4 regions of the Neobacillus sedimentimangrovi genome follow, and region 3 is predicted to be linked to each of the others. Evidence: riboswitches for the same ligand, from Rfam matches in the RefSeq annotation. Region 3 holds a riboswitch; each other region holds the start of a gene.
The links. A riboswitch is a leader RNA that binds a small molecule or an ion and turns the genes downstream of it on or off. The one in region 3 is predicted to bind S-adenosylmethionine.
Positions count from the first base shown of each region.

Region 1: another riboswitch for S-adenosylmethionine. It lies ahead of mtnK (S-methyl-5-thioribose kinase); the one in region 3 lies ahead of GZA11_RS09740 (methionine biosynthesis PLP-dependent protein).
Region 2: another riboswitch for S-adenosylmethionine. It lies ahead of GZA11_RS03960 (O-acetylhomoserine aminocarboxypropyltransferase/cysteine synthase family protein); the one in region 3 lies ahead of GZA11_RS09740 (methionine biosynthesis PLP-dependent protein).
Region 4: another riboswitch for S-adenosylmethionine. It lies ahead of GZA11_RS09565 (sugar ABC transporter substrate-binding protein); the one in region 3 lies ahead of GZA11_RS09740 (methionine biosynthesis PLP-dependent protein).

Region 1 is NZ_JAAFZF010000039.1:19,374-25,490, forward strand. It holds gene GZA11_RS12375 (thiamine pyrophosphate-dependent enzyme) at 1-1,901, shown strand, start outside; gene mtnK (S-methyl-5-thioribose kinase) at 2,052-3,236, opposite strand; SAM riboswitch class I at 3,349-3,504, opposite strand; gene GZA11_RS12385 (pyridoxal phosphate-dependent aminotransferase) at 3,678-4,856, shown strand; SAM riboswitch class I at 4,938-5,046, shown strand; gene mtnW (2,3-diketo-5-methylthiopentyl-1-phosphate enolase) at 5,123-6,117, shown strand, end outside.
Region 2 is NZ_JAAFZF010000006.1:9,565-15,681, reverse strand. It holds gene GZA11_RS03975 (SCP2 sterol-binding domain-containing protein) at 44-448, shown strand; partial or broken gene GZA11_RS16595 (replication/maintenance protein RepL) at 1,180-1,320, opposite strand; partial or broken gene GZA11_RS03965 (SCP2 sterol-binding domain-containing protein) at 1,379-1,693, shown strand; SAM riboswitch class I at 2,277-2,380, shown strand; gene GZA11_RS03960 (O-acetylhomoserine aminocarboxypropyltransferase/cysteine synthase family protein) at 2,441-3,757, shown strand; SAM riboswitch class I at 3,874-3,984, shown strand; gene GZA11_RS03955 (methionine ABC transporter ATP-binding protein) at 4,148-5,173, shown strand; gene GZA11_RS03950 (methionine ABC transporter permease) at 5,211-5,840, shown strand; gene GZA11_RS03945 (MetQ/NlpA family ABC transporter substrate-binding protein) at 5,856-6,117, shown strand, end outside.
Region 3 is NZ_JAAFZF010000025.1:7,913-14,029, reverse strand. It holds gene GZA11_RS09745 (lactonase family protein) at 812-1,861, shown strand; SAM riboswitch class I at 1,984-2,098, shown strand; gene GZA11_RS09740 (methionine biosynthesis PLP-dependent protein) at 2,240-3,352, shown strand; gene metC (cystathionine beta-lyase) at 3,352-4,539, shown strand; gene GZA11_RS09730 (bifunctional homocysteine S-methyltransferase/methylenetetrahydrofolate reductase) at 4,542-6,117, shown strand, end outside.
Region 4 is NZ_JAAFZF010000024.1:13,118-19,234, reverse strand. It holds gene recQ (DNA helicase RecQ) at 1-910, shown strand, start outside; gene yfkAB (radical SAM/CxCxxxxC motif protein YfkAB) at 1,133-2,251, shown strand; gene GZA11_RS09570 (MFS transporter) at 2,387-3,601, opposite strand; SAM riboswitch class I at 3,809-3,914, shown strand; gene GZA11_RS09565 (sugar ABC transporter substrate-binding protein) at 4,035-5,150, shown strand; gene GZA11_RS09560 (sugar ABC transporter ATP-binding protein) at 5,215-6,117, shown strand, end outside.

The sequences.
Region 1 (6,117 bases), on a different contig from region 3:
GTGGTGATCATTCTGATCTTTATTACGCATTAAACACAGGATGGGTTATTTTAACGGCAAGAACGCCACAAGCCGTTTACGATATGAATATTATGGCATTAAAAATTGCTGAACACGCTAAGGTTCGATTGCCTGTCATTGTTGCTTATGATGGTTTCTTTACTTCTCATCAGAAGCGACGTGTCCAATACTTTAAAGACCGCCGCGTTGTTCAGCAGTTTGTCGGTGAATGCCCAACGGACTATCATTTTATTAGAGATCCGAAAAAACCTGTAACAATCGGAGCTCACATGAATGGTGAAGACTTGATGAACAATCATTTCCAACAGTCTGAAGCTATGTACCATGCCGGGGAAATTTTCAAGGAAGTTGCTTGTGAATATGCTAAACTATCAGGTAGAGAATATCCTGTGCTAGATTTATATAAAATGGAAGATGCAGAAGTTGCACTTTTTCTATTAAACTCTGCAGCTGAATCAGCAAAGGATGTAGTGGATCAACTTCGTGCCCAAGGAGTAAAAGCGGGGGTTATCAGTCCCAACATTATTCGTCCTTTCCCAGCCAAGGAGATTCGTGAAGCATTAAAAAATGTAAAGGCATTACTAGTTGGTGAACGGGCCGATTCTTATGGGGCACATGGTGCAAATCTAACGCATGAAGTGAAATCAGCCCTTCAGGATGATAAGGACAATCAAACAATTGTGTTATGCCGCATATTTGGCCTTGGTGGTAAAGATTTTTATGCCAGTGATGCACATGAATTTTTCAAAATGGCGATTGATGCCATGGAAAAAGGTTATGCTGAAAAGCCATTTGATTATTATGGTCACATACCGGGTGACCCTGAAAAAATTCTAAAACCTGTTATCACTCCGCAGCATGGTGATGTATTTAAAACAGGATTGATCGAAGTGAAAATGGATGAAGAAACGCAGAAGTTAAAGGTAAAAATTCCGCCACTTCGCGCGCTGACATCTAAACCAAAGCGGATTGCTTCCGGCCACGGAGCCTGCCCGGGATGCGGTATTTTTGGTGGTCTTGAATTATTCTTTAAAGGGATTGAGGGGGATATTGTCACTCTGTTCCAAACGGGGTGTGCATATGTAACAACTACGGCCTATCCATACAGCTCCCATAAGCAAACGATGATTCATAATTTATTCCAGAATGGGGCAGCTACTTTATCTGGTACAGTTGAAGCGTTTATGGAATTAAAGCGGCGTGGAGAAATTCAGGTTTCTGATGATGCAACATTTGTCATGATTACCGGTGATGGTGGCATGGATATTGGAATGGGGTCTGCCATCGGAACAGCCCTTCGCGGTCATAAACTAATCATGCTCGAATATGATAACGAGGGGTACATGAATACTGGTTCACAAATGTCCTATTCCACCCCAATTGGACATATGACAAGTACATCTGGTGTTGGAAAAGTTCAAAAAGGAAAGACATTCCACCATAAGGATACCGTACAAATTATGGCAGCGACCAATATTCCTTATGTCTTTACAGGATCTGAAGCATTTCCGCAGGATTTAGTGAAAAAAGGCGCAAAGGCTCAATGGTATGCTCAAAATGTCGGTCCTGTGTACGGAAAACTATTAATTACATGTCCATTAAATTGGAAATCTGAAGACCGATATGGAACTAAAATACTAGAAGCGGCTGTAAATTCCTGCTTCTTCCCACTATATGAAGTTGAACAAGGTGTAACAACGATCACTTATAATCCGGAAGAAAAGAATAAGCGTGTATCGGTTACAGAATGGTTTAAGTATATGGGAAAAACGAAACACTTGTTAAAAGAGGAAAACAAACCGATCTTGGAAGAATTTGAGGCTGAGGTAGAAAAAAGATGGCAACGCCTCAAAGCCATGCATGAAAATCCATTATTATAAGATTATAAAGGGGCTGTCTAAGTCCATTTAAGAGAAAAATGAACCCAAATTAAAAACCCAAGAATGTTGATTTAACAGCATTCTTGGGTTTTGCTATTATAAAGATTTCGGCTGAAATACCACTTTCCGGACAGCCCCTTTTTCTTTACTCTAAACTATTTCTTTAACTGTACGGATAAATTCAGAAAGGTCTCTAATCTCTTTTCGTTTTTTTATAAGATTCTTTCCTAGTTCAAGCGTTTTTTGTTTTGCAGCCAGTCTAGTTTGTTCATCTTGAATACTATCCAAATCTGCTACATGTGCTAGGCCGATTGTTCTGCGGATTAATTCGCAGCCTGTATAACCAAGGGCATCCTCGAAATATTTGGCTAGATGATAATGTAAAAAGGATGTTGTGTTTGCTAACGGCTCTTTATTTTCCTTTTCCCACAGCTGTGAGAATTGAACTTGGAACACATTCCAAACCGTTTCCACATGTTGGATAAATACATCACGGTGTTTTTCATTCACAATGACTTGGAACAACAGGTTGGCAAAAACCTGGCCAATATCGAAACCAGCTGGTCCATAGAAGGCGAATTCAGGATCAATTATTTTTGTTTGTTGATTATCAGCAAACATGCTTCCTGTATGCAAATCACCGTGAAGGAGAACTTCTGCGTCAGTTAAAAAGATTTTTTTCAACACGTTAACATGAAACTTTAACTCCTCATCCTTCCATAGTTCTTCTACTGCAGGCCGCAAACCTTCCTCAAATTCATTTGTTTCCGCATCAAAGTAAGGATCCGTAAAAATTAGGTCTTCGGTAATTTTACAAAGCTCGGGATTAATAAATTTTTGAACTTGTTCCTTTTTAGCCCCAGAACCAAGACCGTAATCGGATGTAAAAAATAAAGTTTTGGCTAAATATTCACCAAGGTGTAAAGAGATAAGCGGAAAAGTCTCACCTTGGATAAATCCTTTACGGGCAATTGATAAGTGAGAAAGGTCTTCCATTACAGTAATGGCTAATTGATCATCTGTGTAATATACCTTTGGAACATAATCCGGAGCAATTTGTCCAAAAGTTTTTAAGGCATCAGCTTCAATTTTTGCCCGATGAAGGGTTAGTGGCCAACTTTCACCTACAACCTTTGCGTATGGCAGGGCTTGTTTAATGATGATACTTTGGTTATGTTTTTGATCGACAATATGAAAAACTAGATTGAGGTTTCCGTCACCAATTTCCTTGCAGGTTAAATCAGCATCTTCAGGAAATAGCTTTAAATCTAAAGCCTTTTTAATTGCAGTTTTTTCGTTTAATGGTTGATAGATTAATGGATTTAAAACGGTCATCAATATTACCTCCTTAGTTTGAGGAAAATTCCATGCGAACTCAATTACAAACCAAATAAAAAGCCTCTTTCTGATTGAAAGAGGCTGCGAAGACGATATTTGTCTGTCGTACCTCTTATCTTTCAGAAAGATTAACTTTCTGTTGGAATTAGCACCGTGCCTTACAGGATATCCTGGCGCGGAAGAAAAGCGCCCCATTTCACAATGGTATTACGGTCGGTTGCTGGGCTTCAATGGGCCAAATCCCTCAGCCAGCTCTTGATAAGAGTAGTTATTTTATAAAATTTTATCGATTCTTAAAAAATATATCAGTTCAATTGTGTAGATGTCAATCATTTTCGAAAATTATTTATTTTCCCTTTACAATTCCTAATAAAAGTTTTAATATTGTTAGCTAGTATTCTAGTGAAAATTGAATCAAGGTAAAGTAGGTGAGAGAAATTGAAACAGTTTCCACGATCAGATTTATTAAATCGCCTTCCGAAACAATTTTTTGCATCCCTTGTTAAAAAAGCAGGTCAATATATAGAAAAAGGCTTTGATGTAATTAATCTGGGACAGGGAAATCCTGATCAACCAACACCAGACCATATTGTTTCCAAACTTCAGGAGGCAGCAACTAATCCCATAAATCATAAATATTCCCCATTTCAAGGGTTTGGATATTTAAAGCAAGCTGTTGCCGATTTTTATCAAAGGGAATATGGAGTTAAGATTCATCCTGAAAAAGAAGTTGCCATATTATTCGGAGGTAAGGCTGGATTAGTTGAACTTCCCCAATGTTTATTAAATCCTGGAGATAATGTACTAGTTCCAGATCCCGGTTATCCTGATTATTGGTCAGGAGTGGCCATGGCAAAAGCAGAAATGGTTACCATGCCGTTAAAAGAAGAAAATCAATTTTTGCCAAAATACGATGAAATTGCTGATGATGTATTGGAAAAGGCAAAACTAATGTTCCTCAATTATCCAAATAATCCAACAGGGGTAATTGCTACACCCGATTTTTTCGCGGAAACCGTTGAACTGGCAGAAAAATATGATATATGCATTGTCCATGACTTTGCCTATGGAGCAATTGGATTTGATGGTGTAAAACCGACAAGCTTCCTCCAAACAAAAGGGGCAAAAGAAGTGGGCATTGAAATTTACACCTTATCTAAAACATATAATATGGCTGGATGGCGTGTTGCTTTTGCAGTAGGTAATGAAAGTGTTATTTCTTCACTGGAACTGTTACAGGACCACCTTTATGTCAGTTTGTTTGGTGCTGTTCAAGAGGCAGCAGCAATGGCGCTGACAGGACCTCAAGATTGTGTGAGGGAATTGAATCAAATGTATGAACGGAGGAGGAATGTCCTCATTGAAGGCCTCCGGTCCATTGGTTGGAATGTTACCGCTCCTAAAGGTTCATTTTTTGCTTGGTTAAAAGTACCGCAGGGCTTTACTTCCGAGGAGTTTGCAAATTTTCTTTTGGAAAAAGCCCATATCATAGTAGCGCCCGGAATTGGATTTGGTACTTATGGAGAAGGCTATGTCCGAGTTGGCTTATTATCTTCTGAAGAACGCTTGAAAGAGGCTGTCAGAAGAATAAGCAGTTTAGAAATTTTTAAAAAATAGGTTGACAATATTTTGTTTTCTTGGGATAATCCAAAATAAGTTAATTCACTTGAAAACAATAAATACGGAAAAATAATCATTTTCTTATCAAGAGCAGGCGGAGGGACTAGCCCAATGAAGCCCGGCAACCGACCTTACCCATTGTAAGGCACGGTGCTAATTCTTGCAGCGGGAAGCTGAAAGATGAGAAGATGTTAGTAATGTCTGCTAACCTCTTCTTTTCGAAGAGGTTTTTTTATTGCAGAAAATGAAAAGGAAGTGTCATAATGTCTGAATTAATTGCTACTTATCTACTACATGATGAAAAAAATCCAGACAAGAAAGCGGAAGATATTGCCTTAGGACTGACAGTCGGTTCTTGGACGAAACTTCCTGAACTTGAACAAAACCAATTGCGTAAGCACAAAGGTCGAGTGGTATCGATTGAGGGTTTACCTTCGGAACAGGATAATCAAACATTAATCCGAATTGCCTACCCGACAATCAATTTTTCTAGTGACCTACCTGCAATCTTAACAACGGTTTTTGGGAAACTTTCCCTAGATGGAAAAATAAAATTAATAGATTTACAATTCGATGATCTTTTAAAAAGTCAATTTCCAGGTCCAAGGTTTGGAATTGAAGGGATTCGTAAGAAATTAAATGTGTTTGATAGACCATTGGTAATGAGTATTTTTAAAGGTGTGCTTGGTAAGGATATTCATTTTTTGACTGAACAGCTAAAAGAGCAGGCCCTAGGTGGGATTGATCTGGTAAAGGACGATGAAATTTTGTTTGAAAATGAATTGACACCTTTTGAAAAACGTATCTTTAATGGGAAAAGGGCCCTTCAGGAAGTCTATGAAGAAACGGGACATCGTACTCTTTATGCCGTTAATTTGACTGGAAGAACGTATCAACTTAGAGATAAAGCGAGAAAAGCAGCTGAAATTGGTGCGGATGTGCTCCTTTTCAATGTTTTCACTTATGGTCTCGATGTCCTTCAAGAGTTGAGAGAAGATGAGGAAATTGCTTTGCCAATTATGGCACACCCGTCTTTTAGCGGAGCGTTCACTTCTTCTCCTATTTATGGTATCTCCCATTCTCTTTTATTAGGTAAACTTTTACGCTATGCAGGAGCAGATTTTTCATTGTTCCCATCGCCTTATGGAACAGTGGCACTGGAAAAAGACTCTGCCATTGCTATTGCCAGTGAATTAACAAAGCAAGATACACTTAAAACGTCATTTCCTGTTCCATCGGCAGGTATACATCCAGGATT
Region 2 (6,117 bases), on a different contig from region 3:
GCTTAAATTATAAGGTAAGACTAATGAATCGGAGTGAGGAATAATGATTGAAGCTGTACAAGTTTTTTTACAAGAAGTAAAGAAACGTAGCCATCTTTTCCCGTTAATTCAACAAGTAGATGTCCGGGTTGTCCTAAAAAGCGAACAGCAAACCATTCAGCTGATCATCAAAAATGGGGAAATTTTATTCCTTCATGAAAGAAACGATTCACAGCCCCATTGCCTTATCATAGGCAGCAATGATGGATTGGCACAGCTCCTTAAGGGTCAAGAAAAACTAAGAACTCTGGAACGAATCGGTAGCCTCACCGTTACCGCACCATTGCGGACAATCTTATTGTTGGAGTCCGTTTTTTATTTAGCCAATTCACGAAATGAAAAAAAGAAAAAGTTCAAAGAAACAAATCAGAACGGGTCACGTTTAGGAATTGCCCAGAAGGTTATCTAAGTGATGATCAAAATGATCAAGCCATTGACATAAGACTTCGAAAGGAAAAAATGCTTTTCTCCTAGTCCGTCAATGAGAGTAAGAAACCTAGGAATGTGTATAAGGACAAATGAGTAGACAAGAAAAAGAGGAAAGCAGAATTTAAATTCATAAACTTTCCTCTAACAAATTCCACCTTGAAATATACAATAATTTACATTATTGTATATTTATAGTTTATTAAAATTAATTACGAAATTATATAAATTTATGTTCAGGATTCATTGGAGAAGTTGGAGAAACCTCAAAGAAGCAAAGAAATGGAACTGGAACTGGAACGTTGATAGTAGCGAGTAGTTGAGAACTACTCACTTATTTAGTTTAATTTTAAGCATTTATTCTTTCTGTCCCTACAGCAGGAGCGGGAACTTTAACAGCAGGTTTGGCAGCTTTAGGTGCGTATGGAGCAACTTTAGATTCTTTACTTAAAACACACCAAAATGCCCAACTGGCTAGAGGCATATACTTTAATTTATAATTTAGAATGGGTGTGTTTTGATGATATTATTCAAGGTAGGGAGTGTCTTACTTGCCTTTTTAATTGGGTTTGGACTATATTTCTTGATTGCTAAAAAAGAAAAAAATAGAAATAGTTCAATTCTAGGTTATTCTTATTTGTTTGTAGGGATATTTGGGTTAATTATAAGCTTTTTAATAATGTAAAAGGTAAACTAAAAGCGAGTATTTTAATACTACTCGCTTTTAGTTATGACAGAATTATTGTTTTCAAAATCTTTAAACCTAGCAAGTAAGTATTTCTCTTTAGAATCGCTACCTCTATGAATTAAGTTAGTATGGAACATAATGGCTCCTGTCCTTCTAGTAATAATTTGAGCTTCCTCAAGAGTTTAAAGCTTATCAGTAACTGAACAAGTAGATGTCCGGGTTGTCCTAAAAAGCGAACAGCAAACCATTCAGCTTATCATCAAAAATGGGGAAATTTTATTCCTTCATGAAAGAAACGATTCACAACCCCATTGCCTCATCAGCGGGAGTAGTGATGGATTGGCACAGCTCCTTAAGGGGCAAGAAAAACTAAGGACTCTGGAACGAATCGGTAGCCTCACCATTACCGCACCATTGCGGACAATCTTATTGTTGGAGTCCGTTTTTTATTTGGCCAATTCACGAAATGAAAAAATGAAAAAGATCAATAAAATAAATCAGAACGGGTCACGTTTAGGAATTGCCCAAAAGGTTATCTAAGTGATGATCAAAATGATCAAGCCATTGACATAAGACTTCGAAAGGAAAAAATGCTTTTCTCCTAGTCCGTCAATGAGAGTAAGAAACGTAGAAATGTGTAAAAGGACAAATGAGTAAACAAGAAAAAGAGGAAAGCAGAATTTAAATTCATAAACTTTCCTCTAACAATTTTTACCTTAATAATAAATGGTAATTTACATTATTGGATATTTATGGTTTATTGGAATTAGTTACGTAAAACTACGTGTGAAAGGAGAATCTCTCCATGTTTGTAGGAGATTTGATTTTTCAAGTTGTTCAAATATTATTTCTGCTCATTCTTGGTGTAGGAGTCGTCTGGATTGGCAGGTTGATGTTAAAAAATAAAAATAATTGAGTTTAATTTCTTTTATAAAATCCTCTATTCATATAAATGAAATATGAGAAATTATTTTTGTAGTTTTATATTTCTCCCTCTATTTTTGGACTAGTGTTCTTATCTCCAAAATTAAAAAGATCTTTAATCAAACCTATTGACTCGGAATTAAACTTCATGTATGATTTTTTTTTTAAATATTCGCACATTAAATGACTTACATAAAGATTCTTATCAAGAGAGGTGGAGGGACTGGCCCAGTGAAGCCCAGCAACCGGTACTTGAAACACGGTGCTAAATCCAGCAGAGCTTATAGCTCTGAAAGATAAGAAGAGAATTCCCCCTCTTCTTATGAAGCAGGGGATTTTTATTTTTAGAAGGGAGAGAGAACGATGACGGCAAAGGAAAAGAAATATCGCTTTGAAACATTAAGTGTTCATGGAGGATTGTCTCCTGATCCGGTAACAGGGGCACGAGCAGTCCCTATTTATCAGAACAATGCTTACCAATTTAAAAATACAGAACATGCCGCAAACCTCTTTGCACTGGCAGAGCAAGGATATATATATACCCGTATCCATAACCCGACAACAACGGTTTTTGAGGAACGGGTTGCACTTTTGGAAGGAGGGGTTGGAGCACTTGCGGTAGCAAGTGGTATGGCAGCCATAACGCTCGCGATTCTTAACCTTGCCGAAGCTGGAGATGAAATTGTGTCAGCTTCCACACTATATGGTGGAACATACAATTTATTTGCTGTGACTCTTCCTAAATACGGGATTAACGTAAAGTTCGTCGACCCAGAGGATCCGGAGAATTTCCGGGCAGCTATTACGGAAAAAACAAAAGCGGTCTTTGCTGAAACTGTTGGAAATCCAAGTTTGCGCGTGTTGGATATCGAAAAAGTGGCAAATATTGCACATGAAGCGGGTATTCCATTAATTGTTGATAATACTTTTGCCACTCCATATTTATGCCGTCCGATTGAGCATGGGGCAGATATTGTGGTTCACTCTGCTACAAAGTGGCTGTTAGGAAATGGTACGACAACAGGAGGCATCATTGTAGATGGTGGTAAATTTGATTGGAATTCTCCGAAATTCCCTGGCTTCACTACTCCAGATCCAAGCTACAATAACCTTGTTTATGCGGAGGCACTGGGACCACTTGCGTATATTATTAAAGCACGTGTTCAACTGCTTAGAGACATGGGACCTTCGTTAAGTCCACAAAATGCGTTTCAATTTGTATTAGGATTGGAAACATTGCATGTGCGTATGAAAGAGCATGTAGCCAATGCGAAAGAGGTCGTTAAGTACTTGAAGAACCATCCAGCGGTCGAGTGGGTTTCTTATCCAGGGGATGCTTCTCACCCTGACTATGAGCTTGCTCAAAAGTATCTGCCTAAAGGGGCTGGTTCAATTGTTATCTTCGGAATAAAAGGTGGAAGAGAAGCTGGGGCAAAATTAATAGATTCCATTAAGATTTGGGCGCATGTAGCGAATGTCGGTGATGCCAAGAGCTTGATTATTCACCCGGCAAGCACCACCCATCAACAGCTCGATGTGGAAGGATTAAAGGCATCTGGTGTGTCAGAAGACTTAATTCGTTTATCTATTGGGATTGAAAATGTAGAGGATTTAATTGAAGATTTAGAAGATGCCATTGAAGTAGCAACAGGTATTACCTCTTTGAAAACGAAAGCCTAAGTATTATTAAAAATTTCCATTGACACCTGTTTTTATCCGTGATACGATAGCCTTCGTAAAATATTTTCTGACTTATACACAGCGATGTGTTAACTGAATATAGGATTGCTTAAACGCTCTTATCAAGAGAGGTGGAGGGATGTGCCCAATGAAGCCCGGCAACCGTCAATTCTTTGAATTGAAATGGTGCCAATTCACACAAAGCATTTTGCTTTGAGAGATGGGAGAAAGGATTGTTGTTTTATGATGCCTTTCTGCCTGTGCAGAAAGGCATTTTTTTATAAGATCATATTGGGGGCAAGAAATTCCTTTTTGCCCGCCAATGATAGAATCCTTTTCAGAAAAAAAGTCAAAATATAAATTTAATTCGGATAAGAAGCAGGTGAGTTCATGATATCGATCAAAAACGTCCGAAAGATTTTTCCTTCCAAGCATGGCCTGCTTAAAGCTGTGGATGAAGTGAATCTTGAAATTAAAGAAGGCGAAATCTTCGGAATCATCGGATATAGTGGTGCCGGAAAGAGTACTTTAATTCGTATGCTGAATGGTTTGGAAATTCCAACAGATGGTTCTGTAACAGTGGCGGGCCGGGAAATTTCCAAAATTAAAGGAAGCGAGCTTCGGCAGGCAAGGCAAGAAATTAGTATGATTTTTCAGCATTTCAACCTTTTGTGGTCAAGAACAGTTAGTGAAAATATTGCTTTCCCATTAGAAATTGCTGGTGTGAAAGCCCCAGAGAGGAAAAAACGGGTAGCCGAGTTGATTAAATTAGTTGGTCTAGAAGGTAGAGAAGATGCCTATCCATCTCAACTAAGTGGAGGTCAGAAGCAAAGGGTCGGGATTGCTCGAGCGCTGGCAAATAATCCAAAAGTTTTGCTTTGTGATGAAGCAACCTCTGCACTTGATCCACAGACTACAGATTCCATTTTGGATCTATTAGTCGATATTAACAAAAAACTAGGTTTAACGATTGTGTTAATTACCCATGAAATGCATGTCATCAGGAAAATCTGTCATCGTGTAGCTGTTATGGAAAGTGGAAGAATTGTTGAACTTGGTCAGGTTCTAGATGTGTTTAAAAACCCTAAACAGCCGATTACAAAGCGATTTGTTCAACAAGTGACAGAGCCGGAAGAAGCAAAAGAAACCATCGAGCATTTACTGGAGCGTTATCATTCAGGTTCCATTGTCAAGTTAACCTTTATTGGTGATTCTGCTGAACAGCCACTGATCACCCATCTAATTCGTCATCACCATGTGACAGTCAATATATTACAAGGTAAGATTTCGCAAACGCAAAGCGGTTCGTACGGATCTCTTTTCATTCATATCGACGGGGACCAAGCAGAAATCAGTAGAGCCATAGAATATATTCGTTCCCAAAAGGTAGGAGTGGAGGTGGTTACAGGTGAATAATCAAGAAGGTTACTTTCAAAATGTCGATTGGTCGGCGATGTGGCAGGCAACGGTGGAAACTTTATATATGACGGGCATTTCCGTATTGATTACATTTGTGTTGGGCATCATTCTTGGTATGCTTTTATTCTTAACATCACCGGGAAATTTATGGGCAAATAAGCCGATTAACTTAGTCATAAGTGCAATCGTAAATATTTTCCGTTCCATACCATTTATTATTTTGATTGTATTATTAATTCCATTAACCATGTTAATCTTTCAAACAATGATTGGCGAAAATGCAGCATTGCCAGCTTTAATTATTGGTTCCGCTCCGTTCTATGCAAGAATGGTTGAAATTGGCCTTCGTGAAATTGATAAAGGTGTTATTGAAGCTGCCAAATCCATGGGAGCAACTACGGGAACGATTATTTGGAAGGTATTGTTACCGGAATCCATGCCGGCACTTGTTTCCGGAATTACGGTAACAGCCATTGCCTTGGTTAGCTATACAGCCATGGCGGGTGTCATAGGTGCAGGAGGATTGGGAAATCTCGCCTATCTTCAAGGATTCCAGCGAGGACATAATGACGTAACCTTGGTTGCTACCATTATCATTTTAGTTATAGTATTTGCGATTCAATTTATTGGTGATTTTATCACTTCAAAATTAGATAAACGATAAAGGGGAGTTTAGACAATGAAAAAATGGTTAAGTGTATTTTTTGCTTTAACGCTTGCTTTTGTTCTTGCTGCTTGTGGAACAGGAAATGACAAAGAAAACGCTGGAGATAGCGGGGATAAAGCATCGAAAGAAACAAAAACATTAGTGGTCGGTGCATCCAACGTACCACATGCTGAAATTTTAGAAGAAGCAAAACCACTATTAAAGGAGAAAGGCATTGACCTGAAAATCGAGACATTCCAAGATTATGTATTACCTAACAAGTCTTTAGCATCTA
Region 3 (6,117 bases):
GACTACTTTTTATTTATAGCTTCCACGAATATTCAAATCTGCATGTGGTATTCTTTCCCCCACAATAAATAGCGTGAAAAATAAGCCATTGGTACCAGCCGGTACTTCTACCACCTCACTTTAAAAATCATCAAACACTTCTCCCTTTGCTACTAGGTCTTTAAACCAATTTAAACTGTATTTAGCGGCTAAGGTATTTGATTGGATTCATCGTTTCGAAATAAGCCATAAGTAGATTCCTCTACTAATAGTTGAAAACGCTTTCATAAATTACAAATAACGGTGACCATATCATAAAGCGGTTGTTATTGTTAGGTTCATTATAGCATCTTATTACTTTGTTTGTATATCAAATAAACTAAGTTTATAGTTAAAACAGTACTCTCTTCTGAATATAAATTACCGGTATTAGATTAATATAAGTAACTTATTTAAGCATAATCACAATCATTTCTTTTTATAAATCACTATCTTGTTAACAGTTTGTATATCGAATAAACAAAGTTTATACTATCTTAGAGCTTTTATAAAAAAGAATAAAATGTTAGTGTATAGAAAAGGACATTATCGTAGACGGGAATTTGCATCAAGAAAAAAATAGTTATAATGATGAAATAGGCCATATGACTATCGAAAAAACGGAAAAACCTAATTTTCTACTGTTTTAGAAGTATCAGCTTATACCGTTGTAACATTTTTATAAAGGAGAACAAGATTTATCATCAAGTGAGTCTCAAGCAAGTTTAATCTATTATAGTATTGAGCATTTTTTGTTAAAATAACTTCGATTACTTTCTAAGGAGAATGAACCATGAATAAAAAATACATTGGCTACATTGGAACGTATACAAAGGGTGACAGCAAAGGAATCTATTCTTTTACCTTGAATACGAAAGAAGGAAAAATTGAAAATATCGAGGTGGCTGCAGAGCTCTTTAACCCTACCTATTTAGCCATTAGTAAAGACAATCGCTATCTTTACTCTGTAGTAAAAGATGGTGAAGAAGGTGGATTAAAGGCTTTTTCCATTGGTGAAAATGGAAAATTAACTGCTATCAATAGCCAAGTAAGTGCCGGAGCTCCTCCCTGTCATGTAAGTATTGACAGCCAAAACAAATATGTATTCAGCGGTAATTACCATAGGGGAACAGTGGAATCCCATCTCCTTCATCAAGATGGCTCTCTTCTGCCTGCTGCTTCCATCATTCAACATGAAGGCAGTGGTCCAGATCCAAGACAGGAAAAGGCCCATACCCATTATGCTGGATTAACACCTGATGAAAAATATGTAGTGGTGGTGGAGCTGGGTATTGATGCTCTTATTACATACAAAATAAACGAAGACGGAACATTGACGAAGGTCAAACTACATCCATTAAAAGCCGGCAGTGGACCGCGACACTTGACCTTCCACCCAAATGGTAAGTTTGCTTACATCATGACAGAATTCAGTTCCGAAGTTATTGTCTTAACCTATAATCCAGAAAACGGCCATTTTACCGAAAAGCAATATATTTCCACTCTTCCTGCTGATTTCAAAGAAAATAACCAGGGCAGTGCGATTCATATTTCTTCCGATGGTCGTTTTGTCTATGCAGGAAATCGCGGACATAATAGTATTGCGGTATTTAGTGTTAATGGAACTACTGGAGAGCTGACCTTTGTCGAGCATACTTCTACAGAGGGAGACTGGCCTCGAGATTTTTCATTGGATCCTTCTGAAAAATTTATCGTTGCTTCTAACCAAGAATCAAGCAATCTCGTTTTATTCGCCAGAGATGAATTTTCTGGACGACTTTCATTGATTCAATCTGATATCACCGTTCCTCATCCAGTTTGTGTGAAGTTTTTACATGTTTAAAAAGCAGGGTTAACCCTGCTTTTTTTCATTTGTAGAAATTTGTTCCAAACTTTTCAGATAAAAATGAATTGACTAAGCAGGAAAAGTATAGTAAATTTTATAAAAAGTTTAAATATTGATAGTTCTTATCAAGAGAGGTTGAGGGAAAGGCCCGATGACACCTCAGCAACCTTCAATGGATGATCCATTGAAAAGGTGCTAATTCCTGCAAATTAATGTTAATTTGCGAGATAAGAAGAATGACCTTATGGTTTCGTACGAACAAAAGTCTTCTTCTTATAGAAGGCTTTTTTCTTTTTTATCAACAAGCTTTATCCCCATACCGCGTTAAAGCTGAAAAATATCCAATCTATTTTTTCAAGACAAGGAGTGTGTGTAATGTACAAAATTGATACAAAACTGGCACAAATCGGAAACAGAAGTGAAACAGCAACAGGAACGGTGAATCCTCCTGTATATTTTTCAACCGCCTATCGACATGAAGGTATCGGACAATCAACAGGATTTGACTATATTCGGACAGGGAATCCAACACGCCAGCTCCTTGAAAAGACCATTGCTGATTTGGAAGGCGGCGATCAAGGGTTTGCGTGTAGCTCTGGCATGGCAGCGATTTTTACCATCCTTTCTCTATTCCAATCCAGGGATGAATGGTTGGTCAGTGAAGATTTATACGGAGGTACTTACCGGCTTTTAGAAAAAGGCTATAAAAAATGGGGATTACGATGTCAATATGTCAATACAGGTTGTCCGGAGGAAATTGAAAGAAAGATTACCCCTCAAACCAAGGCCATCTTTCTCGAGACTCCTACCAACCCCCTCATGCAGGAAGCCGATATTGCTGCTATTGCCGACATCGCGAAGAAACATGGTATTTTGCTGATTGTCGACAATACGTTCTATACCCCACTTTTACAGCAGCCTATTAAGCTTGGCGCCGATATCGTCATTCATAGTGCGACAAAATATTTGGGCGGTCATAACGATGTCCTTGCCGGCCTTATCATCGCAAAAGGAAAAGAATTATGTGAACAATTAGCCCTTTATCATAATGGGGCCGGAGGTGTATTAAGCCCGTTTGATTCATGGTTATTAATGCGTGGAATGAAAACTTTAGCACTACGAATGGAACGACATGAAAAAAATGCAAAGGCAATCGTGGAATATTTGTCTCAACATGATGCCGTTACAGATGTTCTTTACCCTGGCCGTGGTGGTATGGTTTCCTTCCGAATAAAAGACGAAACTTGGGTTAATCCATTTTTGAAAAATTTAAAGCTGATTTCGTTTGCCGAAAGTCTTGGCGGTACGGAAAGTTTTATCACGTATCCAGCCACACAGACCCATGCAGATATTCCTGAAGAAATTCGAATTGAAAAAGGTGTTTGTAATCGCCTGCTTCGTTTTTCTGTAGGAATTGAGAATGTAGAGGATTTAATTCACGACCTAAAGCAAGCCTTTGCCAAAATTAACAAAGGAGTGATTGTTTAATGGAATTGGAAGAGTATTGTTTTGAAACAAAGCTTCTTCATAACCGACATAAAGTGGACTCTGTGACAGGAGCTGTCAGTGTACCGATTCAGCACGCCTCCACCTTTCATCAATTTGATATCGACCAATTTGGTAAATATGATTATGCCCGAAGTTTAAATCCAACCCGCGAAGCGCTAGAAGAGGTTATTGCGGAATTGGAGTGCGGGGTGAAAGGCTTTGCATTTTCTTCCGGTATGGCAGCCATTTCAACGGCTTTCCTATTACTGTCTGCCGGTGATCATGTCGTCATTACCGAAGATGTGTATGGCGGAACTTATCGAATGGTTACAGAAGTGCTTTCTAGATTAGGGATTGAGCATTCTTTTGTTGACATGACAGATTTAGATCATGTTAAACAAGCGATTAAGCCTAATACGAAAGCATTTTATGTTGAAACCCCGTCCAATCCTTTGTTAAAGGTGACAGATATAAAAGCTATCAGCCAAATGGCAAAGGAAATTGGTGCACTGACATTTGTCGATAATACCTTCCAAACCCCCGCCTTGCAAAAACCTTTGGAACTTGGGGCTGATGTGGTACTTCACAGTGCAACAAAGTTTTTATCCGGACACAGTGATGTAGTGGCAGGACTTGCTGTTGTCAAAGATAAAGGTTTAGCCAATCGGCTTGGATTTTTACAAAATTCCTTCGGCGCAGTTCTTGGTGTACAGGATGCATGGCTCGTTTTAAGAGGTTTAAAAACTCTTCATGTTCGACTTGAACACTCTCAGAAATCAGCGTTGCAAATTGCGAGTTTCCTAGAGAAACATCCGCTTGTTAAAAACGTGTTTTATCCCGGACTTCCTAATCATCCGCAGAGAGAATTGCTGGATGTACAAACTCAAGGAGCCGGTGCGGTCCTTTCTTTCGAACTTGTCGATGAAGAAGCTGTCCGCACCTTTGTCGAAAGTGTGAAGCTACCTGTATTTGCAGTTAGTCTAGGAGCAGTGGAGTCAATTTTATCCTACCCTGCAAAGATGTCACATGCGGCCATGCCGCAGGCGGAAAGGGAAAAACGTGGAATTAAAAACAGTCTTCTGCGCTTGTCTGTCGGGCTTGAAAATCCAGCTGATTTAATTAGAGATTTTTCCCAGGCACTCGAACAGGTGCAACAGAAAAAATTAGTGCTGCAGCAAGGAGAATGACCATGAGCTTTTTAGAAAAATTAAAAAATCAAATCTTAATCGCTGATGGAGCCATGGGAACACTGCTCTATTCATACGGAACAGACTGCTGCTTTGAGGAGTTAAACCTCTCCCATCCCGAGCAAATTCAACATATCCACCAAGCCTACATAAATGCTGGTGCTGATGTGATCCAAACCAATACGTATGCAGCAAACTATTTAAAGCTTAGCCGTTACGGGCTAGAGGATTCTGTAAAGGATATTAACAGTGCAGCGGTTCATCATGCAAAAAAAGCGGCTAAAAACCGTGCGTTTGTACTTGGGACGATAGGTGGCAACCGTGGGATTAAGCCTAATTCGATTTCATTAGAAGAAATTAAACGGAGCTTTCGGGAGCAGTTATATTGTTTATTGTTAGAAGAGGTGGACGGTCTCCTGCTAGAAACCTTTTATGACCTTGAAGAGCTCGAAACGGTTCTTGCTATAGCGAGAAAAGAAACAAAATTGCCGATTATTGCCCAGGTATCCATTCAAGAGCCTGGATTTCTGCAGGACCGGACGCCTGTCAATGAGGCCTTAAAAAGGCTGGAAAGCATTGGGGCAGATGTGGTGGGACTCAATTGCCGCGTTGGTCCGCACCATATGCTTTTGACGCTGGAACAAATTGAACTTCCCAAGCAGGCCTATTTGTCTGCATACCCTAATGCCAGCCTGCCAGCCTATACAGACGGGAAATTTCATTATGATAGTGATGCAGATTACTTCCGACGTGCAGCAAATGAATTCCGCAAACAAGGAGTTCGGCTAATTGGAGGCTGCTGTGGTACGACACCAGAACATATCCGGATGTTCGCTACAGAACTAAAGAACAAAACTCCAATAAAGGAAAAAATAGTAAAATTTACACCGAAGGTTACAGTGGTTGAAGATCCTGCAATCAAAAGAGAGCACACTCCACTTCAAGAGATTGTGAAACAACGGCCGTCGGTAATTGTCGAATTAGATCCACCAAGAAAGCTCGACACAAGGAAATTTTTCGATGGAGCGAAGGCATTAAAAGAAGCTGGAATTGATGCAATTACACTCGCGGACAATTCGCTCGCCCAAGTCCGGATATCTAATGAATCGCTCGGATATCTTGTCAAACAAGAATTGGGCATCCGGCCGCTCATTCATATTTCCTGCCGCGACCGGAATATTATCGGTCTACAATCTCATTTAATGGGGCTTCATACTTTAGGGATGCATGATGTACTAGCGATTACCGGCGACCCAGCCCGTGTCGGAGATTTTCCTGGCGCATCATCCGTCTATGATGTTTCATCCTTTGAACTCATTCAAATGATCAAACAATTAAATGCAGGATTATCTTTTTCCGGAAAAGACTTGGGACAGAAGACTGCGTTCAGCATTGCCGGGGCATTTAATCCAAATGTCCGTTCGATGGAAAAAGCCGTTAAACGGCTGGAGAAAAAAATTGACTGCGGTGCTGATTATTTTATTTCCCAGCCTGTTTTTTCCGAAGAAAAGTTATTGGAAGTCTATGAACATACGAAACATTTAAAAGCGCCAATCTATATTGGACTGATGCCACTGA
Region 4 (6,117 bases), on a different contig from region 3:
AACGAAAGAGGCCCAAATGGTCTTATCTTGCATCATACGGATGGGGCAACGATATGGAAAAAGTTTTACGGCGCAAGTATTAACAGGCTCTAAAAACAAAAAAGTGGTCGAGCTGGGTTTTGAAAAGTTATCGACCTACGGGATCATGAAGGATAAAAGCGCCAAAGATGTCAGTGATTTAATCGATTTTTTAATCTCGCAGGAACTCATCGCGGTTGAACATGGAACATTTCCTACCTTGTATGTTCCTCCAAAAGGTAAAGAAGTTTTGTTAGGGAATCAACAGGTGTTTCGCAAAGAAACGGCCCAGGTTAACCAAGTATCAATAAAAGACCCTTTGTTTGAAGAACTTAGAGCCGTCCGAAAGCGCATTGCTGATACAGAGAAAGTGCCACCGTTTGTGATTTTTTCTGATGCGTCACTTAAAGAAATGTGTGTCAAACAGCCAAAAACACAAGAAGAGTTTTTAAATGTAAGTGGTGTCGGAGAACATAAGATGCAAAAATATGGCTTAGAGTTTATCCAAGCCATTCGATCGTTTTTACAAAAAAATCAAGAATATGAAAGTGAGCAGGAACCTGTTCAGACTGAGAACAAGTCTGTGAAAAAATCCGTAAAAGATTCTTATATGGAAACTTATCATCTTTTTCAAGAGCATTTGACTATCGAAGAAATAGCGAAAAGACGCGATCTAGCTATTAGTACAATTGAAAACCATTTACTCCAATGTGCTGAACATGGTTTGGATCTAGATTTTTTAAGACTGATTCCAAATGAATATATCCCCCTGCTTGAAAAAGCGGTTCAAGAGGCAGGCAGAGAACGATTAAAGCCTATCAAAGAGCTTCTTCCCGAGGAAATTAGTTATTTCATGATTAAGGCATACCTTCATTTTTTAAGTAAAAAATAGCGATTTTCTTATATTTTAAGAAAAATACCTTAGCAAAACTGTGATACTTGTCGATTTTTCTCTACGCCTGTTAAATTTCCCGGGGAATTTGTCGATAAGTAATGGATCTTTGAATGATAGTATAATAGTATTCAATCATTCATAAGCTTTTGTATAACAATAAACACAAAAAATAGGCTATAATAATTAAGTTTGTTAGTACCGATTTTAAAGGAGCAAGCTATGAAAACAATGAAGAAAATTACCCCTTCTTATGATCCGTGGGAAGCCTATCTGGATATCGAACAGTATGGGAAACCTCAGTTGACAAATATTGAGTTTACTACAACTACCTTATGCAATATGCGCTGTGAACATTGCGCAGTAGGATACACACTGCAGACAAAGGATCCTGAGGCACTTCCGCTAAAACTTCTTTTATCTAGATTGGAAGAAATTCCAACACTAAGAGCCCTGAGCATTACTGGCGGAGAGCCGATGTTATCCATGACATCTGTCAAGAACTATGTAGTTCCGATCTTGAAATATGCCCATGAACGCGGAGTACGGACCCAGATTAATTCAAATTTAACGCTCGACTTGTCCCGATATGAACTCATCATTCCATATCTAGATGTTTTACATATTTCGCATAACTGGGGAACGATTGATGATTTCGTTGAGGGTGGATTTGCTCGTATGGCTAAAAAGCCAGATTACTCTCAGCGAGCAAAATATTTTGAAAGAATGATTGAAAATAGCCGTGAATTGGTGAAAGCAGGAGTCATGGTATCTGCCGAGACGATGTTAAATAAACGGACATTGCCTTATTTGGAAAAAATCCACCGACAAATTGTCGATGAAATGCTTTGCCAGCGGCACGAGGTCCATCCGATGTATCCAAGCGATTTTGCTGGAAATCTTGAAGTTTTGTCACTGGATGAATTGCGTTCAGCGATCCATCATTTGCTGGACATCCGGGATGAGAATGTATGGATGCTGTTCGGCACACTGCCATTCTATGCTTGCAGCAGCAAACAAGAAGATTTAGACTTATTAAAACGGCTTCATTCAAGCAAAAATGTGACTGTCCGAAATGACCCGGATGGGCGTTCTCGTCTTAATGTTAATATTTTTAATGGTGATATTATTGTGACCGATTTTGGAGACGCTCCTCCGCTTGGAAACATTCAAACGACTAGTCTCTTGGATGCTTATGAAACATGGCAATCTTCAAAATTAGCGAAAGAATTAAGCTGTCATTGTACGGCAGTTAAATGTCTAGGACCTAATATTCTAGTAAAAAACAGTTATTATCAAAATGTAGATTTCACAAAACGGAAAGCGAATTTGGCATTCTAAAAAGCAGGATTTTCCTATCCTGCTCAAATGGTTATTTATCTAACAAAAAATGCTTAGAGCGTAATGATATGCTCCTCATAAGGTGGACAGGTTAAAAAATAAAAATCTGTTTACCAAAGGGGAGTATTTTTACTATTAAGCCGTATGTTTTGCCAGCTTTAGATGTTTATGCATGGATATAAGTAAGATCACCCCGCTGATAAGAAGCAAGGCACTAGTGCTAATAAATACAGCTGAAAATCCTAGATAACTGGAAATGAAGCCGCCCATCATTGGACCAATGATATTTCCAAGAAACCTTAAACTATTGTTATAGCCAAGTACTTCTCCTTGCATAGCAATGGGAGCTTCTTGACGAATATAGGCAATACGGACAGGAATGATTCCTCCGATGGCTACTCCAAGGATAAAGCGGATCACCACTAATTGCCAATATTCTGTGACAGCTGCTCCTGGCAAATAAACAATTCCTGAAAAAAATAATAGAATCACGAGTACTTTAATATATCCGTGTTTATCCGCAATTTTACCCCAGTTTCGAGACATTAAAAGATTCCCTAGACCTGCAGCGGAAAAGGCAATTCCCGAATAAAAGGCGATGTTCACAGGGCCATGCAGTTTAGCCACAAATAGGGATAGGATGGGTTGAATGCTGAAGTGCGCGATCTGGACTAGAGTTGAGATGAGTAGGACAGTTAGCATGACAGGGTTTTTAATAATATGTAAAATGACTTCTTTGCTTGAGTAATGGGATTGCTCCCCTTGTTTCATTTCAATTCTGAACTCTTTTGTAGCCATCACAAGCAGGGCAGAGAAGAAAATGAAAAACGAAGTCCATTTAAAGGTGGCAGAGTAGCCAAATGCATCTGCTAGAACGCCGCCGACCATGGGTCCTAATAAAGTTCCTGTTATACTTCCTGTTTGTAACGTGCCTAAAATTCGGCCAGCAATTTCTTTCGGTGTTTGTGTCGATATAAACGCTTGCGACATAGGAATAAATCCAGAAAAAAAACCCATGAAAAAGCGAAACAGTAATAACTCCCAAACAGATTCAGCAAAACTGATAAACAATATAGATAATCCCATGCCAAGACCAGAGATAATTAAAATCTTTTTCCTTCCGTACCGGTCGCCAATTTTACCCCAAATCGGAGAAAACAAGAAGGCAGAGACAAAGGTAATTCCAAATGTAATGCCTGACCAATGCTCGACATAGGTTTCTGAAAAATTTCCCATCGATTCGATGTATAATGAGATAAAAGGAAGCACCATCGTCATACTTCCAGCAACAAAGAAGTTAGCAAACCATAGAATCCACAAATTATGCTTTGTACGTTCTTGCTGAGTCACAGCTTTAACACTTCTTTCTGCATAAATATTTCGATTCTCTAAATATTATTATAATGAAATTTCTGAAAAAGTGAAATAGGAAGTTTATCCTTAAGGAAGGAAATACCAATAGAATTTTTATTATAAAATTCAAAATACTATTGACAACTTGTTAACAGGAGTATAAATTTAGTGTATTACTTATAGTTGAAAAAATGAAATGGAATTCTCTTATCAAGAGTGGCTGAGGGACAGGCCCAATGATGCCCGGCAACCGTTCCAAACGGAATTGGTGCTAATTCCTGCAAAACAATTGTGTTTTGATAGATAAGAGAGGAGTAGTCCGATTTATTGGTGATGAAACCTCTCTTTTCTGGAGAGGTTTTTTATTTTAGATAAATACATACTTTTCCGATGGGAAAACAAACAAAAGAGTAATAGGGGGAGTTTCAAAATGAAAAGAAAATTTTTTAAAACAACGCTTGTTTCCGCATTAGCCGTATCACTTTTGTTAACAGGCTGTGCATCAGGGGGAGATTCCAAACAGGCAAGCGGGAATAAAAAGGTGTCCATTGAAGGAGTACCAGAGCGTTTTGCCAAAGGAGATCCAGTAAAGATTAAGGTTGTTCGAAAAATTGGTGGGGATGATCATACTGCTCAATTTTTAGCCGGAGCAAAAGAAGAAGGTGAGGCTTTAGGTTTTCAGGTTGATGTGTTTACGGCAAATGGGGATACAGCTAAGTTCCATGATGCGATTAATCAGGCATTAAATCAGAATTATGATGGTTTTATCATTTCCCACGGTGACGATGATGCGACAGTGAATGATGTAAAGAAAATCGTAGAAAAAGGGAAAAGTGTGGTAGCTTTTGACTCTAATCCAAAGCTTGCCGAAGTGGAGGGGGTTACGTTAACTTCCCAAGATGATGAGGCATTAGCGACATTGGCACTTGAGCAGCTAGTCAAGGATACGAACGGAAAAGCCAATATCGCCTACCTTTGGGTGGATGGATTCCCTCCAATGGTTCGAAGAAATAAGGTTTATCAAGAGGTATTATCGAAAAATCCTGGCATAAAGGAAGTCGAACGTTTTGGGGTAGCATCTGCTGACACTAGTGTCCAAACACAAAACGCTGTTGCTGCCATGTTAAATAAATATCCAAAAGGAAAACTGGATGCGATTTTTGCTACATGGGATGCCTTTGCTATTGGAGCAGCTCGAGCACTGAAAGAAGCAGGACGTGAAGAGGTAAAAATATATGGAATTGACGTTTCTAATGCCGATTTGCAAGAAATTCAAAGGGATAAAAGTGCGTGGAAGTATACAGCAGCAGTGGACCCAAAATTAATCGGTGCTGTTGATATGAGATTACTGGCGAAAAAACTTGCTGGTGAAGAAACTCCACAAACGTACGATTTGGAAGCATCACTCATTTCGCAAGAAGAAGTTCAGAAATCGAAGGAACCAGTTAATATGGTGAATCTAGCCACCATTGTTCCTGGATGGGGAAAATCGGATGAATTTGAAGAAGAGTGGATGAAGAAGTTAAAGGAACATTATCAGAAATAATGGGGATAGGTACACTCTTTTCGGTGGGCGAAGAGAGTGTACTGATGAAGGGGGTGTCAACTTGATGCAAACAAAGTTAGAGATGAAAAACATCTCAATTGAATTTTCCGGTGTTAAGGCATTAAACGGAGTTCATTTTTCGATGGAATCGGGAACCATTCATGCACTAATTGGAGCAAATGGAGCGGGGAAATCCACTTTGATGAAAGTTCTCTCTGGTGCCTATGATCATTATTCAGGCGAAATTAGGCTCGGAGGACAGACTGTAATGATCCGCACACCGAAACAAGCCCAAGATGCCGGGATTCAAATGGTTTACCAGGAAGTCGATACGGCCTTAATTCCATACTTGACGGTGGCTGAGAATATTATGTTGCTTGATACCATACATAACATGGGGAAGAAGCAGTGGATAAAATGGGGAGAAATTCACGAGAGAGCAACAGAAATTCTCAGGAGCATGAATATCAACCTTTCGATTAAGAAATTGGTAAGCGAGTTGACGCTTGCTGAAAAACAGATGGTTTTGATTGCCCGTGCAATCTCAAATCAGTGTAAATTTCTCATTTTGGATGAGCCAACGGCACCATTAAGTCATATGGAGACGAAAGAACTTTTTCGAATTGTACGAGATTTAAAGGAAAAAGGAGTTGGGATCATTTTTATCTCTCACCGTCTTCCGGAAATCTTTGAAATATGCGATGAAATAACGATTATGAGAAACGGAGAATTGGTTGTTAAAGAAAAGGTGCCTGACACAACACCAAATCAGGTGGTGGAACATATGCTTGGCCAAAAGCTTGAGGAGCAATTTCCAGCAAGGGAAACAGTAGCAGGAAATACCGTGCTCGAAGTAAAAGGTCTATCCGACACTAATAAGTTAAAGGATTTACATATTTATGTTCGTGCCGGTGAGGTGGTTGGGATTGCTGGACTTGTCGGGGCTGGGAAAACAGAGCTTTGTAAA